Regions from separate parts of the Pseudoalteromonas sp. P1-30 genome, predicted to be linked through region 3. Evidence: predicted binding sites of a transcription regulator. Region 3 holds the regulator's gene; each other region holds the start of a gene.

Region 1 (3,127 bases), on a different contig from region 3:
CCACGTGCTATATACTCTATTAAGCTTGGTCGTAAAGCCCTGCCCGATAAAGTAGTTGAAGCGGTTTGGGGGTTTTTCTCAGCGTACGCATTGGTGTTTATTATTATAATGTTGGCGCTAATGGGAACTGGCATGGACAACATTACCGCGTTCTCTGCTACGGCGGCGTGTTTAAATAATTTAGGCCCAGGCTTAGGTGATGTTGCCTCGCATTATGGGGCGGTGAGCGATGGTGCCAAATGGCTATTAACCATTGCCATGGTATTTGGTCGCTTAGAAATATTCACCTTACTCGTGCTATTTACGCCGACCTTTTGGCGTGGGTAATAATATACAAATGATGCTTAGGAACAGGCATGCCACATTCTAATTTAGATAAATTACACCAGTTAACAACAGGACGATTGGTCGACTTGGAAATTGTTACGCCTACCAGTAGTAAACGCGTGAAAACAGAGTTTATTGGCTTGCTAGAAAATAAATTTATTATTTTAAATTACCCAAGTTCAAAGCGTTTAGCTGCTGCAAGTGATTACCTACGAGACGGTGTAATGGTGGTGGTAAGAGCGGTTATAGAAGGCAGTGGCGGACAAGTAATAGCATTTAGGCAGCAGCTTATGTCGGTTGCCTCACACCCTGCTAGGCTCATTTTTATTAATTACCCTACGCAAGTGCAGTTATTTGCATTGCGCGCGCAAACACGCATACCTACCTTATTACCTGCAAAATTAACTCTCAGTGACGATAGAGTACTTGAAGGGGTGATTAAAGACATCTCGCTTACCGGGGTGATGTTTGATGTACGCGGCGATCAAAACGATGAAAATATTAAAGATATGCAATGCACGGTGACGGTTGATACCAACAATAAAGCATTTACTGGCGAAATATGCAGTGTAAAAGAACACGCCGCAGGAGTTAATTGTGGTATTAAACTTCTAGCCAGTGAAGATGAAATGAAGGCGTTTATGAAAGAGCATTTTATCGATCCCGCGATGCTTGAGTTGCCATTAGAATAGGCACTTTCGCTTAATAGCAACAAATGGCCATTTTTTACTTGAGTGGCAGTCATATTTTTTAAAACTTCACAAAATATTTTTTATTTTCTATAAAAATCAGCAGTATAGATTAGTTTTACGAGTGAGTTATTTTAATACGTTAGCTCCCCTCACGGCTAAAATTTAGTCTCTTTTTTCGATAAAACTTCATTCTTACAATTTACACCGAAAATTGTAGCTTTTTTCTCTTATGTAACTAGCTGTTTCTATTGCATTTAAAAACTTAGCTTTACCCTTTGTTGCTAGTTTGCAACATAAAACCCCCGCAAATTTATCAAAAATAGCCAAGCTCTCATTTAACTGATTGAAATTAATGAACTTTTAAAACTTGGCATTCAAGTTGTAATAGTCTGGCTGTACTGAACAATAACGTGATTTAAAGTAAAACACTTAATCGCACACATATACTTGAAGGAATTATATTATGAAAAGCATTAATAAAACTTTAGCACTTATCGCCCTTGCTTCATCATCAGCGGCATTTGCAGCAACCGATTTTGATACGTTAGATGTAGATGGCAGCGGCACGATTAGCAAATCAGAGGCATCAATTGATGCAAAACTGATGAGCATGTTCTCAGAATTAGATACTGACCAAGATGGTGAGCTATCAAAAGAAGAATTTTCAGAAGCTTAAAGTGTGGTAACAATCCTGAGTTGCCAATGACAACCTAAGTAGGCAAGGGAGCTTACGAAAAAGGATTACAAGGATTGCGTACATCACGTAGTGAACTTAACTAATTTGTTTATATTGAAGGATTAAATTATGAAGCATTTAAATAAAGCACTCGCATTTATGGCTATTGCCTCTTCTTCTGCTGCCTTTGCAGGGACTGATTTTGACACGCTAGATGTAGATGGCAATGGCGCCATTAGCCAAGCGGAAGCATCGGTGGATGCGGATTTAATGGCTGAGTTTGTTGAGCTTGATACCGATGGAAATGGCGAGCTTTCAAAGCAAGAGTTCTCTAAATACTAGGGTGTGATGATCTTTGCCAATTGAGCGCAGGGCAGCGCATGTTCACTTAGCAAAGAGTCATTTGCTCTAATCCAATGTGCATTAAAACTTAATAATGCACATTGGCAAAAGCACTTTTTAGTTAATTTTTAAACCCATGGATCTTAGAAAAGGATTTCCTCTTAATTAGGACACAACTATGAAAACATTAAATACAGCACTTGCCGTTATCGTATTAGCTTCTTCATCAGCGGCGTATGCTGCAGTCAACTTTGCCTCGTTTGATGCCGATGGTGATGGTGCAATTTCAAAGCAAGAAGCGCAGGTAAATTCACAGCTAGTGAAGATTTTTGACCAGCTAGATACTGATGGTAATGGTGAAATTTCTGAGCAAGAGTTTTCAAAAGTACAGTAATTAGTAAGCTGCTAAGCAGGGTTGCCTAGCATTAAAAAAACATACTCCACTAAAGCCGCCTTAGTCAGCGGCTTTTTTGTGTTTAACTATAAAAATATAGCGCTAACTTGGAATAGCTTTTCTACTACGTTGATATGCTTTTTATCGATTAAAAACATAATAACGTGATCACCAGACATAATAACGGTGTCGTCGTGGGCAATCAGTACGTCGTCATTACGTACAATAGCGCCAATCGTTGTACCTGCAGGTAGCTTGATATCGGCAATCGCACGGCCAACTACTTTTGATGTGTTTTCATCGCCGTGGGCAACGGCTTCAATGGCCTCTGCCGCTCCTTTACGTAACGAGTACACATTAACAATATCGCCACGGCGTACGTGTGTAAGTAGCGCCGAAATAGTTGCTTGTTGTGGTGATATAGCAATATCTATTTCACCCCCTTGCACTAAATCTACATACGCACCACGCTGAATAAGCACCATGGTTTTTTGTGCGCCCATGCGTTTTGCAAGCATGGCCGACATTATATTTGCTTCATCGTCGTTGGTTACAGCAATAAACACATCAACTTGTTCTATGTGCTCTTCAGATAGTAGTTCTTGGTCTGAGGCGTCTCCACAAAACACGACGGTGTTATCTAGCATTTCAGAGAGTTGCTCAGCACGCTCTTTACTGCGCTCTAGTAACTTAACG
Region 2 (3,127 bases), on a different contig from region 3:
GTCTGAAATCAAGGTATCGGTTTTAATTGACGAGAAGTATTTAGAACTAGCAGTAAGAGCGTTACACTCAGAATTTTTAACAGAAAATGGATAGTTTGGGAGTTTTTACTTACTTTTCAATCAATTTTTCATTAAAATGGTCAAGCGGAATCTTATAATTTATTGGAACATGGGAGCAAGAGAATGCTAATACTAACTCGTAGAGTAGGTGAAACCCTAATGATTGGTGACGAAGTAACTGTTACTGTATTAGGTGTTAAAGGAAATCAAGTTCGAATTGGTGTTAACGCACCTAAAGACGTTTCAGTGCATCGTGAAGAGATTTACATGCGTATACAAGCTGAAAAGTCTAACCCTAATCCGGGCAATGCTTAATCAACACTTATACTTAGCTGAGTAATGCACTTAGCTATACCAAAAGCCACTCACTGAGTGGCTTTTTTGTTTATAAAATCGCGCATTTCATCGGTTAATACACTGCTAGAAATATATTGCATACCTTTATTATGGTGCACTAAGTAGCCGTGGTTAGTTTTAATAATATGGGTTATTTCTGCCCACTTAAATGTATGGCTTTTATAGTGGTTTTCGGTGCTAATAGCGTCATCGGTAAACGAAAGAGTAACCGTTGAGCCCGAAGCACGACTAAACATTTGGCGCGTAACCCACCAAGGCCTGCGGTAATAAAAGGCAACGCATTCTAATACACCTAGCATTATTAAAAATGTACCTAGGTAATGATCGTCCATAGCGTAAATACTAATTAAACCTAAGCACACCAGTAATGCCAGCAAAAAATACTTTGGCTTGGCTGCTTTACTATAAGAGTGGGACTCGTCAAAGCATTCGTAGTAGTAGGGTTTATCGAGTGTGTAAGTGGTGGTCAGTGCCATAATTGCTAATAAGTAATAGTTTTCGCTATTTTAACAAGCTAGCGTAAAAATCACACCCGTTAATGTAGGCTATGCATTATAAGAGTTAGAAGCCCCTTTTTATTAGCGCACAAAAAAACGGCTTATTAAAAGCCGTTTTTTACGTTACCAAACAGATTAACAGTTAGTTTCTTCTGCGTTAACGCCTTCTTTTACATTTTCACATGCATCTTCAACAGAGTTTTGCACGTCAGTTACTGCTTCATCAATACGCTCACCTGCTTCTTCTGCGTGGTTGTCTTCACAACCCATCATAAAGAAACCTGCAAATACGGCGATTAGTGCTGCTTTTAAAGTTGTTGAGTTCATAATGTAATTCCTTGTATATGTTGATTGTTTAGTGTTTTAAGTATGTTAGTAGCTACCTGGGCGATTTACCGCGCAGCGCACCTGAAACTAAAGAAATCACTAAAAGTACTAAAAAGATAAAGAATATAATTTTTGCTATACCAGCTGCGGCACCTGCGATACCACCAAAACCTAACACTGCAGCGATTAAAGCAATAACTAAAAATGTAATTGTCCAGCGTAACATTGTTTTCTCCTTGGTTATCAAATTCGTTCGAAAGTAATAATGCCAGTTGCGTGCCAGAGTTTAATTTTATTATTTTTCAATATGTTATGGTTTTTGGGGCGAAGATTATAAATTTAGGATTGGTAAGTTTTACGTTTAACGATGTAACTTATTCACACTATTGTAAAGAGAGTAAAAAAATAAATATTTTTTTCGCGCTGCTTTACTAGTCTTGGTAAGACCAATTTACATTTTAGCCCAAACTGATTTTTTACCTGCCGTTTAACTTACTATTTTTTATGGTTTTTAAGTTATTTTGGGTTTAACCATATAACCTTTGCCTATAACGGTTATTTTTATCATCTATATCTAAGCCAATTTAACCCAGTATTAGCTATGTTAACTATTGTGGCTGTATGTTAGTTTAATTTTAATTGGTTTTACCAATTGACAGGTGGTGGACAAAGTTAAAAGTTTTGTTATCATTCGGTGAATAATTATTTAAATAAAGCGGTTTTTTATATCGCTATATAGTGCAGGGGGAGAAAAATGGATATAGGAGCTGTACTCACAACCGCAGGTAGCTTGATGCTTACGGGCATGGTGGGCGTGTTTGTATTTCTTTCAATATTGATTGGTGCTGTGTCACTCATGTCTAACTTGGTTGCTCGTTTTGACGAGGCTGAAGTTGCAATACCGGTTAAATCACCATCTTTAAAATCTCAAGGTGTGCCAAACGAGCACATCGCTGCTATTAGTGCTGCCATTGCTCAGTACAAATCAAATAATAAATAAGAGGCACACATGGCTAAATTAAAATTAACAGAACTTGTTTTACGCGATGCTCATCAGTCTTTACTTGCAACCCGTATGCGCTTAGATGACATGCTCCCTATTGCTAACAAACTTGATGATGCCGGTTATTGGTCTATTGAGTCGTGGGGCGGCGCTACGTTTGACTCGTGTATTCGTTATTTAGGTGAAGATCCGTGGGAGCGTATTCGTGCCCTTAAAAAAGCTATGCCGAATACTAAACAGCAAATGTTATTGCGCGGGCAAAATTTATTGGGTTACCGCCACTATGCCGATGACGTGGTAGAAAAGTTTGTAGAGCGTGCCCACAAAAATGGTGTAGATGTATTTCGTATTTTTGACGCCATGAACGATGTACGTAACTTAGAAACGGCAATTAAAGCGGCTGTAAAAGTAGGAGCGCACGCGCAAGGTACTATCTCTTATACTGTAAGCCCAGTGCATACCCTAGATATGTGGTTAACCCTTGCAAAACAGCTAGAGGATTTAGGTTGTCACTCTATTTGTATTAAAGATATGGCAGGCTTATTAAAACCATACGATGCAGAGCAACTTATTAAAGGGCTAAAAGAAACCGTTTCTATCCCTATTGCTATGCAGTGCCATGCAACCACAGGTTTAAGTACAGCTACGTATCAAAAAGCCATTGATGCAGGTATTGATATGCTTGATACCGCAATTTCTTCAATGAGTATGACTTATGGTCATTCAGCTACAGAAACCATTGTAGCGATTGTTGAAGGTACGCCCCGCGATACCGAATTAGATTTAAACCAGCTAGAAGAAATAGCGGCTTACTTTAGAGATGTACGTAAAAAGTACGCTGCCTTTGAGGGGAGCCTTAAAGGGGTTGATGGCCGTATTTTAC
Region 3 (3,127 bases):
GCAGAACTATTAGCAAAAAGCTATAAAGGCCGCCAAGTTGTAAAAAATGTAGGCCTTGAGGTAGAAGCCGGCAGCATTGTTGGCTTATTGGGCCCTAATGGCGCAGGTAAAACCACCACCTTTTACATGATTGTAGGATTAGTACCTAGCGACAAAGGTAAAATTTCTATTGATGATAACGACATTACGTTATTACCTATGCACAGCCGCGCCCGCTTAGGCATTGGCTATTTGCCGCAAGAGTCATCAATATTTAGAAAGCTGACAGTTTATCAAAACCTAATGGCGATTTTAGAAACGCGTAAAGAGCTCAATAAAGCCGCGCGAGAAGAAACGCTTAACAACTTACTTGATGAATTTAGTATTCAGCATATTCGCGATAGCCAAGGTATGGCGCTTTCTGGTGGTGAACGCCGCCGTGTAGAAATTGCCAGAGCACTGGCAGCGAACCCTAAATTTATTTTATTGGATGAGCCTTTTGCTGGTGTTGATCCGATTTCAGTGTTAGATATAAAGAAAATAATAGAACATCTTAAAAACCGTGGCATTGGCGTATTAATTACCGATCACAATGTAAGAGAAACCCTTGATGTTTGTGAAAAAGCCTACATTGTTTCTCATGGGGAGCTAATTGCATCTGGCACCCCAGAACACGTATTAAATGACAAAACTGTACGCGATGTTTATTTAGGCGAGCAATTTAGGCTGTAACATTTAAGCCACACCTACAAGCATCTGCTAATATTAATTATAACAACATAAAAGGATTGTTAGAGATACATGAGGCAATCATTACAGCTGCGCATGGGCCAGCAACTTACAATGACTCCACAATTGCAACAAGCGATTCGCTTGCTGCAGCTCAGTACATTGGATCTCCAGCAAGAAATACAAGAAGCACTTGATAGCAACCCGCTATTAGAAGTAGAAGAGCAAGATTACACGGAAGAGTCGGCTGGAAAAAATGAACAAAAAGCAGATACGGATGATGTAACCGTAAGCGCATCGGCTGACGATACAACCAGCGAGTACGAGCAAGACAGTGGCGAAGCTTTAAATAAAGACACCGTTAGCGATGATATGGCAATGGATGTAACTTGGGATGAGTACATGAGCGCAGCCCCTGCTGCATCCTCAGGCCCAATGCCAGAAGATGAGTCTATTTATCAAGGTGCCTCTACTGAAACGCTACATGAGTATTTAATGTGGCAGCTTCAGCTTACTCCTTTTAGCCCAACAGACGAAGCCATTGCTATTGCCATTGTAGAAGCTGTAGATGACTCGGGTATTTTAACGCTAAGTTGTGAAGAAATTTTAGAAAGCTTTAACCAAGAAAACGATGACGAAGTTGAAGTTGAACTTGATGAAATAGAAGCCGTTTTAAAGCGTATTCAGTTATTTGACCCTGTAGGTATAGCCGCTCGCAGTTTACAAGAGTGCTTGTGTATTCAGCTAAACCAGTTTGATAAAGACACCCCTTTTATAGAACAAACTAAAATGATCTTAACCGATCACATTGATCTATTAGCGGCACGCGACTATCGTACATTAATGAAAAAGACTAAGCTTAAAGAAGACGAGCTTAAAGAGGTCATGACCCTAATACATACCCTCAACCCAAAACCTGCAGATACAATAGTAAGGGAAGAGTCGGAGTATGTAATACCAGATGTATCGGTTAAAAAAATAAAAGGCCGCTGGGTGGTAGAGCTAAACCCAGATAGCATGCCAAAAATACGCGTAAATAGTCAGTACGCGGCTATGTCACGTACCGTAAAATCAAGTGGTGATAGCCAGTTTATTCGCTCTCACTTACAAGAAGCTAAATGGTTTATAAAAAGCCTTGAAAGCAGAAACGACACGCTGCTTAAGGTAACAAACTGTATTGTAAAACAGCAACAGGCATTTTTTGAACATGGCCCAGAAGCCATGAAGCCAATGGTTTTAAACGATGTTGCTGAAATGGTAGAAATGCATGAATCGACAATTTCGCGTGTTACTACGCAAAAATATATGCATACGCCACGTGGTATTTTTGAGCTTAAGTATTTTTTCTCAAGCCACGTAAGCACTGAAAACGGCGGCGAGTGTTCATCAACCGCAATACGTGCCCTAATTAAAAAGCTAATTGCCGCGGAAAACTCAGCTAAACCATTGAGTGATAGTAAAATTGCGGATATATTGGCAGAGCAAGGAATTAAAGTAGCTAGACGCACAATAGCAAAATACCGTGAATCGCTAGCTATTCCACCGTCAAATCAGAGAAAGAGTTTGATATAAGACGTAAAAAACAAAGAGGAAATGCTTATGCAACTAAACCTAACTGGTCGTCACGTAGAAGTAACTGATTCACTTAGAGACTATGTAAATAATAAATTTGCAAAGCTAGAAAGGCACTCAGATCATATTAGCAATGTGCATGTCATTCTCGATGTAGAAAAACTCAACCAAAAAGCAGAAGCGACTATTCATGTAAGTGGCGCAGATTTATTTGCCTCAACAGAGCACCAAGATATGTATGCCGCTATAGACTCGTTGATTGACAAGCTCGATCGTCAAGTCATAAAACATAAAGAGAAGCTTGCTAGACACTAATATTATGAAATTAAGTACATTAGTATGCCAGGACTGCAGCAAAGCTGCGGTCCTTTTTAGTAGTAAAAAAAGAATTTTAGAGTTTATCAGTGAGCTTGCTCATGAAAAGCTCCCCTACTTACCACAACAAGATATTCTTAATGCGCTGGCAAGCAGAGAAAAGCTAGGCAGTACTGGCATTGGCCGGGGGATCGCCATTCCTCATGGCAGAATGGGTGGCGTAGAAGAGCCGCTGGCTTTAGTACTTGTTAGCGACACGCCTGTTAACTTTGACGCTATTGATAACTGCCCTGTTGATATTTTTGTTGCACTCATCGTACCAGATGGCGATAACCAACAGCACCTAAAGACTCTGGCAACCATAGCTGATAAACTGAGCAACAAAGAATTTTGTAAACAGCTGCGCAGTGCTAAAACCGATGCAGAGCTGTACCAAGTAATTGTTGATCAATCGTAGTAAATACTAAGGGCTATAAATGGAGTTAATTATCATAAGCGGCCGTTCTGGTTCAGGTAAGTCGGTTGCTTTACG
Region 4 (3,127 bases), on a different contig from region 3:
TCTCGGCCGTTGACGAAATGATGAGCTACATCAATCAACAGTTATAACCGTGCACAAGGGGATAGTTATGCGTAATGTTATTTTATTTGCAGCAGGCACCTTATTTTTAAGTGGCTGTGTTTCTACGCAAAATAGTGAAGTGGTTCAAGATGACCCCTACTACGCACCCATGTACCCAGAGCCTGTAGCAGAGCCTGTTGTTGCAACGGGTTCGTTGTTTAACACCAATACATTTAATGATTTGTATTCAGACAAAAAAGCACTTAGAACCGGCGATATAATTACCGTTAAGCTTGAAGAGTCAACACAAGCTACAAAAGCCGCTAAAACCGAAACCGATAAAGAAACCGAAGCCAGCCTAGACCCCGTTATTGGGTTAGGTGGTTTACCAGTCAATATAGGTGGCGACAGTATTCAGTTTGGCATTGGTAGTGATTCATCATTTACCGGTGACTCTAAATCAAATCAGTCAAACAGCTTAGTGGGCGACATCTCGGTGAATGTTATGCGTGTTTTACCCAATGGTAACTTAGTTATTCGTGGTGAAAAATGGCTAACACTTAACACCGGCGAAGAGTTTATTAGGCTCGAAGGCCTTGTACGTCCGCAAGATGTAAGCGCCGATAACACGGTTGAGTCGAATAGAATTGCCAATGCCCGAATTCAATATTCAGGTAAAGGACAAACACAAGAAGCGCAAAGCCCAGGGTGGTTAACACGTTTCTTTAGTAGCTCGTTATTTCCGTTTTAGAGGATAGTAGTATGAATAGCATTAAAGCGTTTATTTTGATCATACTGCTAGGCTGGCAATTTTCTGCCAGCGCCGAGCGTATAAAAGATGTCTCTATGGTTGAAGGTGTACGTGCTAACCAATTGGTAGGCTATGGTTTAGTGGTGGGGCTACCTGGTACAGGGGAGCAAAACTCTTACACACAACAAAGTTTTAGAGGCATGCTAAACAGTTTTGGTATTACGCTGCCTTCAACACAAAGCCCTAAAATTAAAAACGTAGCAGCAGTGGCAGTCCACGCTGAGCTTCCGCCGTTTAGAAAGCCGGGTCAAACAATTGATATTACGGTATCTTCTATTGGCAGTGCAGGCAGTTTACGTGGCGGCACCTTGTTACAAACTTTCTTAAAAGGGGTGGATGGAAACGTATACGCTATAGCACAAGGTAGCCTAATTGTGGGTGGTTTAGGAGCACAAGGGCTAGATGGCAGTAAAGTGGTCATTAACACCCCGACGGTTGGCCGCGTACCTAACGGAGCCACTGTTGAGCGCGAAGTTAAAAGCCCTTTTATGCAAGGCGACTACATTACTTTTAACTTAAACCGCCCTGACTTTACAACGGCAAAACGTTTAGAAGCAACAATTAACAATTTGGTAGGCCCTAATAGTGCACAAGCTATTGACGCTGCCTCAGTACGCGTTATTGCGCCACGTGATGCATCGCAACGAGTGTCTTATTTATCAACGCTTGAAAACCTAGAGTTTAAGCCTGCTGATACCTCAGCCAAGATTATTGTTAATTCACGTACGGGAACGATTGTCATTGGCAAAAATGTGAAGCTACAGCCTGCGGCAATAACCCATGGCGGCCTAACAGTCACAATTGCTGAACAGCAAAATGTAACGCAGCCTAATCCGTTAGCAGAAGGCGAAACTGTTGTTACACAGCAAAGTATTATTGACGTTAATCAAGATGATTCTCGTGCGTTTGTATTTAACCCCGGCGTTAGCTTAGATGACTTAGTGCGTGCTATAAATGAAGTAGGCGCAGCACCTGGAGACCTAATGGCTATTTTAGAAGCGCTTAAAGAAGCGGGTGCAATTAACGGACAGCTTGTTGTTATTTAATTATTTTTAAGAATATTTACCCTTCTACATAAAGCTTAAGTACTCAAAAGGTACTTAAGCTTTTTACTGTTTACCTTTCTTTGGCTTAATTTTTGCATTTCTTAAAGCATTATTCATTTTTGTGTCAAAAAGCTGATGGAAACAAATCACCTCGATAAGCAAAACTTTTTTGATTTAAGTAATCTTAATACTTTACGTCAAGACGCTTTAAATAGCGGTGATGCATCTACTGATGCCTCTAAAGCGGCGCTAAAAAAAGCAGCGGCACAATTTGAAGCTATTTTTACACAAATGCTTCTAAAAGGGATGCGTAAAGCCAACGAAGCATTTGAAGATGAAGACAGCCCGTTTAACTCAAGCGGTGTAAAGTTTTTTGAAGAAATGCACGATCAGCAGCTCTCTTCTGAGCTTTCATCAAATGGGTCTTTGGGCTTGGCTGATTTAATTGTGCAGCAGCTCTCTCCAGAGGCTGAAAACTTTATGCCTGGCTCAGTGTTAAGAACAACCAACGACTTTATCAGTGATAAACGCGCAGGCTCTGAACTGCCTCATGAAAAGGTGCACAGTGTAAAGCAAGCAAATAAAGATGACTCAGCAGTCAGCAGTGCGGCAACACAAACTAAAACCACAACACAGCCTACACAGCAGTCGTCGTTTAATAATGCTGAAGAGTTTGTTAGTGCAGTGTGGGAGCATGCTAAAACAGCGGCCGAAAAAATTGGTTTAAACCCTGCAGTAATGGTGGCCCAAGCGGCACTTGAGACTGGTTGGGGTAAGCATATTATTAATAAAAGCGACGGGAATAGCTCAAATAACCTGTTCAATATTAAATCAGATAAAAGCTGGGAAGGCGATAAAGCAAGTAAAGTAACGCTTGAATTTGAGCAAGGTACCCCTGTTAAAAAGCAAGCAAGTTTTAGAGCTTACGATTCTATAAAAGAAAGCGTGAACGACTTTGTCGATTTTTTAACGCAAAACCCACGCTACGAAGAAGCATTACAAAAAACAGCACAGCCAAACGAATTTTTAGATTCGCTACAAAAAGCAGGCTATGCAACCGATCCTAATTACGCGAGTAAAATAAAAAAAGTGCTAAATAGCAGTGAGCTTAAAAATATTGCAACAAGCGCGTTTACCCAAGGAGTGAAGTAATATGTCGTTTAGTTTATTAAATATTGCCAGTGCTGGGGTGCGTTCAAGCTCTGAGCTGTTGCAAACGACCAGTAAAAACATCACCAATGTAAATACAGAAGGCTACGTACGTGAGCGC

Evidence for each region. Region 3 encodes sigma-54, which starts transcription at its own class of promoters, with help from an activator protein. Its sites were predicted from a motif close to GTTGGCACGNNNNTNGNNT; they were not measured.
Region 1: the regulator sigma-54 is predicted to act here: its motif matches at 1,386-1,404, upstream of AN395_RS17925 (EF-hand domain-containing protein).
Region 2: the regulator sigma-54 is predicted to act here: its motif matches at 1,507-1,525, upstream of AN395_RS19445 (DUF1328 domain-containing protein).
Region 4: the regulator sigma-54 is predicted to act here: its motif matches at 1,937-1,955, upstream of flgJ (flagellar assembly peptidoglycan hydrolase FlgJ).

What each region holds. Positions count from the first base shown of each region.
Region 1 covers NZ_LKBC01000018.1:43,504-46,630, forward strand. The annotation lists gene AN395_RS17915 (TrkH family potassium uptake protein) at 1-327, shown strand, start outside; gene AN395_RS17920 (flagellar brake protein) at 357-1,019, shown strand; gene AN395_RS17925 (EF-hand domain-containing protein) at 1,483-1,695, shown strand; gene AN395_RS17930 (calmodulin-like protein) at 1,825-2,037, shown strand; gene AN395_RS17935 (EF-hand domain-containing protein) at 2,216-2,431, shown strand; gene trkA (Trk system potassium transporter TrkA) at 2,518-3,127, opposite strand, start outside.
Region 2 covers NZ_LKBC01000019.1:35,476-38,602, reverse strand. The annotation lists gene AN395_RS18170 (aspartate kinase) at 1-94, shown strand, start outside; gene csrA (carbon storage regulator CsrA) at 184-375, shown strand; gene AN395_RS18160 (YcxB family protein) at 426-893, opposite strand; gene AN395_RS18155 (hypothetical protein) at 1,050-1,241, opposite strand; gene AN395_RS19445 (DUF1328 domain-containing protein) at 1,294-1,467, opposite strand; gene AN395_RS18145 (OadG family protein) at 1,996-2,241, shown strand; gene oadA (sodium-extruding oxaloacetate decarboxylase subunit alpha) at 2,251-3,127, shown strand, end outside.
Region 3 covers NZ_LKBC01000002.1:375,869-378,995, reverse strand. The annotation lists gene lptB (LPS export ABC transporter ATP-binding protein) at 1-711, shown strand, start outside; gene AN395_RS05185 (RNA polymerase factor sigma-54) at 781-2,280, shown strand; gene hpf (ribosome hibernation promoting factor) at 2,308-2,595, shown strand; gene AN395_RS05175 (PTS sugar transporter subunit IIA) at 2,600-3,052, shown strand; gene rapZ (RNase adapter RapZ) at 3,072-3,127, shown strand, end outside.
Region 4 covers NZ_LKBC01000005.1:36,814-39,940, forward strand. The annotation lists gene flgG (flagellar basal-body rod protein FlgG) at 1-47, shown strand, start outside; gene flgH (flagellar basal body L-ring protein FlgH) at 68-751, shown strand; gene AN395_RS10530 (flagellar basal body P-ring protein FlgI) at 763-1,857, shown strand; gene flgJ (flagellar assembly peptidoglycan hydrolase FlgJ) at 1,993-3,009, shown strand; gene flgK (flagellar hook-associated protein FlgK) at 3,011-3,127, shown strand, end outside.